One region of the Aliiglaciecola sp. NS0011-25 genome, then DNA from elsewhere that is predicted to be linked to it. Evidence: predicted binding sites of a transcription regulator. Region 1 holds the regulator's gene; the other holds the start of a gene.

Region 1 (3,217 bases):
CAATCAGTTAATTGCTGCATTTAGCGTAAAAGATGTAGTTAAAAAAGACGCAAAACAACTCGTCGATGACTTACGCAGCAAACAATTGGTGATGTTAAGTGGTGACTCAGAAATAAACGCGTCTTTGGTCGCTGATTCTTTAGGTATCCCAAACGTTTATTTTAGACAAACGCCAATACAAAAACTGACATACATTCAAAACTTACAAGCCAAAGGACACAAAGTTTTGATGATTGGTGATGGCATCAATGACGCCCCAGTTTTGGCCGCTGCTGATGTATCAATTGCGGTAGGTGACGCCAGTGACATGGCGAAACGTTCTGCCGATATCATTTTATTAAATTCAAAATTAAGTAATGTTAAGTTTGCTGTTAGTATGGCGATTAAAGTGCGTACCAAAATCAAACAGAACATGGTTTGGGCCATTGGCTATAACGCGTTAATTCTTCCCCTAGCAGTAGCCGGATATTTAAGCCCGTGGATGGCCGTAATTGGCATGTCGTTAAGTTCAATTATTGTGGTCGCAAACTCTATTCGTTTACTACGTTAACCAGCGCTAATAGGAAATTAAAGTGAGTATCATTTATGTGCTAATCCCCATCGCTATTGTGCTAGTACTGTTAGCCATAGGGATCTTTTTTTGGGCGGTCAAATCCAATCAGTTTGAAGATTTAGAGCGTCAAGGATACAACATTCTATTCGATGATGACGTGGATAAAAAAGTACAAGTAAAAAAGCCAAAAACTAACGACAAATGAACGACTTAAGCTGGTTTTCTGCAATATTAATCGGACTTGCTGGAAGTGTGCATTGCGCTGGGATGTGCGGTGGAATTGTGACCTCATTTACCTTTGCATTACCAAAGAATAAGTCACAATGGCCGTATTTAATTGCCTATAATTCAGGCCGCATTTTATCTTATAGTTTCGCTGGCGCAATCGCTGGGCTGTTGGGTCAGATCGTCACCACAAAATCCTTTATCAATCCTCAAGCACTGACCCTTTTTGGCGGAGTATTTATGGTTCTGCTTGGATTATATGTGGGACAGTGGTCAAAACTACTGGTTAAAGTAGAAAAAGTTGGCGCTATTTTTTGGCGTAAAATTAGTCCCATATCAAAGCGTTTCATTCCCTTTAAACACCCAATCTATGCTGTACCCTATGGCCTAATCTGGGGCTGGTTGCCCTGTGGATTGGTTTATTCGACGTTAACATGGAGTGTTTCCACCGGCAGTGTGGTACAAGGTGCTATCACCATGTTTTGCTTTGGCTTGGGCACTTTGCCCATCATGTTAGCAATGGGAGCCAGCGCCAGCCAAATAAGAGGATGGTTGACCCAACCAGTGGTAAAACGAAGCGTTGCAGTCTTATTATGCTTATTTGGCTTGATTTTATGTTACCAAGGGATTCATAATTGGTAACTAATGAATTAATTGGAATTAACTAATGTCAGATCCGAACAAGTTCAGTATTCGCTGCCAAAACTGCAGTTTTAATCACCTATGTATACCGGTGGCTCTGAATCAGACTGAAATGGAGAGTTTGGACGAAATCATAGAACGCAAGCGCCCTTTGCATAAAAATGATCAATTAACTATTCCTGGGCAAAAATTTACGTCGCTGTTTGCAGTAAGAACGGGCTCATTTAAATCTTACATAACCTCTCCCGATGGCGAACAACAAATTACAGGGTTTCATTTTCCCGGTGATATTGTCGGCTTTGATGGACTATTTTCTGAAAAATATCAAAGTTATAATCAAGCGATGGAAACCTCCATGGTTTGTGAGTTACCTTACGACAAGTTAGATATTATGAGCGCACAACTTCCTACACTGCGCAAAGAAATGCTTAAAATTATGAGCACAGAAATAAACCAAGATCACAGTCTCATGATGTTATTAAACAAGCGCACAGCAGAAGAACGTCTTGCCCACTTCCTAATTAATCTATCAGATCGTTTTCGCTCCCGCGGTTTTTCTGAATTAGAATTTAATTTAACCATGACCCGAAACGAAATTGGTAATCACCTTGGTTTAACTGTTGAAACCGTGAGTCGTTTACTCACCCGTTTTCAAAAAGAAAATATCATCAAAGTTGATGGGAAATTTATACAAATTCTCAATTTGGCGGTACTTAGAGAAAAACTTGGTGAACACGTTTTAAATAAACAAGCCTGCGGTTAAGTCTTTTAATTTAAATTGATTCAGGTCAAAACAATTAGTCTGTTAATTGGCAAACTAGCTAAAGTAGCCATACACTTAATATACGTAGTGTAAACGTTTGAAGGGAATTAATTTATGTCCGTATTTAACAAAATACTAGCTGTTGTAGACCCAACTACAGAAGATCAAAAAGCGTTTAAAAGAGCGCTTTTATTGGCAGAAAAGACCGGCGCCAGTATTACTGCGTTTCTGTCCATATATGATTTCTCTTATGAAATGACCACTATGCTCACCGTGGATGAAAGAGAAACGATGCGCCAAGCTGTGGTGGATGACAAAACCGATTGGCTTGCCAATATAGTTGAACCCCTAGCGGCTAACTCATCTATTTCAGTAGATATAAAAGTGGTCTGGCATAATCGGCCATATGAAAGTGTATTGTTCGAAGTGATTGATCACAGCTATGATTTAATCGTCAAAGGAACCCACGAGCATGACACCCTAAAGTCAGTGATATTCACCCCTACTGATTGGCATATCCTACGTAAATCACCGGTTCCAGTTTTACTTGTCAAAGAACATGATTGGCCTATTAATGGCAATATTTTAGCTGCGGTAGATGTGGGCAGTGAAGATGAAGAACATCATAGCTTAAACAAGTTAATCACTAAAACCGCTGGATTGATGGCTGATTTACTGGAAGGACATGTAAACTTGGTTAATTCTTACCCAGGTACACCGGTTAATATTGCCATCGAAATACCAGAGTTCGATCCGGTTGGCTATACAGAGTCAGTTAAACAACACCACGCCAAATGTATGCTTGAGCACGCTCAAGAATTCAATATCCCACAAGAAAATCAGCATCTTAGTGAAGGTTTGCCTGAGGATGTCATTCCTTCAGTGGCAAAAGCTATCGACGCAGAGTTAGTGGTTATCGGTACTGTAGGTCGCACCGGTATTACAGCCGCCCTTATCGGTAACACGGCTGAACATACAATAGATTCACTCAATTGTGACGTTTTAGCAATTAAACCAGAAGGCTTTGAGTGTCC
Region 2 (3,217 bases), on a different contig from region 1:
AGTTTGGTTAATTATTTTAAGCATGGTTTGTGGCATGTTGCTATTTTTCAAAAAACGAAAGTGGTTATAGTCGGTTTAAAATGAGAGATTAACCGACGACATACCCGCATATTTGCTTTGCGAGATGGAACAAACTCGCCTCTTCTTCTGCTAATTTGATATACAAAGTAAGGGTTATTACTAATAGCGCAATCACCAGACAGTGGTAAAGTCGTTGGGTGATATTCCCCGATATAAATAGATGACCAATATCAATTATTAGAATACGTAGGAAGTTTAAAAAATGCGGATAGGCATTCTGACTGGCGGTGGTGATTGTCAGGGTTTAAATGCAGCAATACGCGCTGTAGCAAAATCGTTAATGTTAAACAATAATGCTGAAATTATAGGTATCGAAGATGGTTTTGATGGCCTACTAAAACGCAAAGTACGACAATTAAGTTATGCTGACTGCAGTGGGATCTTACCCTTAGGCGGTACCATTTTAGGTACCAGTAATAAGGCAAATCCTTTTGATTACCAAGGTAAAGACTGCTCACAAGATGTGCAGTCTTATTATCAAGAGCTCGGTCTTGATGCCATAGTGATGATTGGCGGTGATGGCACTATGTCAATTGCCTATGAACTAACAAAACTAGGTATGAATATTGTTGGGGTTCCGAAAACAATTGATAACGACTTGATGTGCACCGAACGCACATTTGGTTTTGAAACGGCGGTATCAATTGTAACCGAAGCAATTGATAGATTGCGTACCACCGGCCATTCACACAAACGAATTATGATCCTTGAAACCATGGGACGTTACGCCGGATGGATTGCGCTACATGCAGGCGTTGCAGGGGGAGCAGATGTCATTCTGATTCCAGAATTTCCTTATAATCTGGATGAAATCGTCTCAGCATGCGAATTAAGAGCCAGTGATCAGCACTATTCTATTATTGTGATTGCAGAGGGCGCAAAACCTGAAAATGGATCTATGGCCGTGCAACAAACGATTTCTGACAGCCCAGATCCGATACGTTTAGGCGGTATTTCAAATGTACTTAAAAGTCAGCTGGAAAAACGCTTAAGTATTGAAGTAAGAGCAACCTCTTTAGGACATATTCAGCGCGGCGGTTCGCCCACAGCAAATGACCGTATTTTTGCTACAAACGTAGGTACCTTTGCAGCAAAACTGGTTACTGAAAAACAATTCGGACGGGTTGTTGTGCAACAAAATAATCAATTAACCAGCGTCCCTTTAGAACAAGTCGCAAATCAAACCAAAGGGGTTTCAAAGGACGACCTAACCCTGCAAAGCGCCATCTCGTTAGGGATAAGTTTTGGGGTTGCTAAGCTAGAAGATATGTCTAATTCTTAAAACCCAATAAATATAAATAAATTAGCGATAACCTTTACTTAATTTATAAACCATTATCATTTGTGAGTTTGATCGAGATCAATTCGCAAGCAGCAATGAAATTTATAATGATCATGTCAACTAAGGTGCATCGTAAATGTCGAGTATAGAATCCTCTGATTCATTAATAGAAGATTGGCAACACGCACCTAGTCAAGTCGGTGTAGTCAGTGCCGTGCGCGGTAGCATTGTCGAAATTAAGTTCGATCACAAACCGCCTGCTATTCACAATATTATCTATGCTAAAAATCGCACTATCGCGTTAGAAGTGCTTACCCAATTACCTAATAATAAAGTACGTACCATTGCACTGACCCCTACTCAGGGTTTAGCCAGAGGTATGCAAGCTGAAGACTCTGGCCAGCCTCTTACCGTGCCTATCGGCAAACAAATCATATCGCGTATGTTTAACGTGTTCGGCAACCCTATTGACGGCAAAGATTTTGACCAAAACTGTGAACGTCGCAGTGTGCATCAAAATCCCCCGCCGTTATCTAAATTATCCAGTCAATTACAAATTTTCGAGACCGGAATAAAAATTGTCGATGTGTTATGCCCACTCGAACGTGGTGGCAAGGCGGGTTTATTTGGCGGTGCTGGTGTGGGTAAAACGGTACTGTTAACAGAAATGATCCACAACATGGTTAGCCATCAAAAAGGAGTGAGTATCTTTTGTGGTATTGGCGAGCGTTGCCGTGAAGGTGAAGAGCTTTATCGGGAAATGAAGCAGGCTGGCGTGCTGGATAATATGGTTATGCTATTCGGACAAATGAACGAGCCGCCCGGTAGCCGCTTTCGAATTGGTCATGCCGCCCTCACTATGGCGGAGTATTTTCGTGACGATGAACACAAAGATGTTTTGCTATTAATTGACAATATTTTTCGGTTTATTCAGGCCGGCTCTGAGGTATCTGGTCTGATGGGACAAATGCCTTCGAGGATGGGTTATCAGCCAACATTGGGTACCGAGTTATCCGGTTTGGAAGAGCGCATAGCGAACACGCAAAATGGTGCGATAACATCGATACAAGCTGTGTATGTGCCTGCCGATGACTTCACCGATCCTGCCGCAACCCATACTTTTTCACACCTTTCGGCAACATTGGTACTTTCCCGAAAACGTGCCAGTGAAGGCCTATATCCATCCATCGACCCGCTGCAATCCAGTTCAAGTTTAGCAACAGCAAATATCGTCGGTGAGCGGCATTACAAATTAGCTCAACAAGTCAGACAAATACTCGCTCAATATGATGAATTAAAAGACATTATCGCGATGCTTGGATTAGAGCAGCTTTCTAATAAAGACCGTAAAATAGTTACTCGTGCCCGTCGTTTGGAGCGCTTCTTTACACAGCCTTTTTTCACTACGGAACAATTCACTGGCATGCAAGGAAAATTTGTTAGTTTGGAATGTGCCCTAAGCGGATGTGAGCAAATTCTGCAGGGTGATTTTGATGACTATCCTGAAAGTGCGTTATACATGATTGGTGACGTTAGTGAAGCCTTGAAATCAAAAAGTGATAGTGCAGAGGCAGGCCAACAGGACAACCAACATGCAAGTTAAAATTTTACTTCCCCATCAAATATTTTTGGAAATAAAGGATGTCATCAGTGTTGTAGTCGAAACCCCCGAAGGTAGTTTTGGGATTTTACCCAATCGACTGGACTGCGTGACACCTGTGGTGCCTGGTATTTTAACCTATCAGGTATCTGCTAATGAGTATGCTTATATTGCGATTGATGAGGGTATGCTGGTTAAAACAGGAAAGCAGTTGCTGATCTCTGTACGCAGAGCCGTAATTGGTAGTTCTTTAG

The links. The regulator FNR, encoded in region 1, switches genes on or off when oxygen is low (the NO sensors DNR and NnrR bind a similar motif). The targets are predictions, from matches to a motif close to TTGATCTAGATCAA.
Region 2: a site for FNR is predicted at 1,432-1,445, ahead of atpD (F0F1 ATP synthase subunit beta). Genes of this name have one in related genera too.

Annotation. Positions count from the first base shown of each region.
Region 1 covers NZ_BAABWR010000019.1:14,961-18,177, forward strand. Annotated here, with positions in the region: gene ABWV72_RS15960 (heavy metal translocating P-type ATPase) at 1-550, shown strand, start outside; gene ccoS (cbb3-type cytochrome oxidase assembly protein CcoS) at 573-758, shown strand; gene ABWV72_RS15970 (sulfite exporter TauE/SafE family protein) at 755-1,420, shown strand; gene fnr (fumarate/nitrate reduction transcriptional regulator Fnr) at 1,446-2,183, shown strand; gene uspE (universal stress protein UspE) at 2,298-3,217, shown strand, end outside.
Region 2 covers NZ_BAABWR010000004.1:195,717-198,933, forward strand. Annotated here, with positions in the region: gene corA (magnesium/cobalt transporter CorA) at 1-70, shown strand, start outside; gene ABWV72_RS05235 (6-phosphofructokinase) at 284-1,363, shown strand; gene atpD (F0F1 ATP synthase subunit beta) at 1,500-2,966, shown strand; gene ABWV72_RS05245 (F0F1 ATP synthase subunit epsilon) at 2,956-3,217, shown strand, end outside.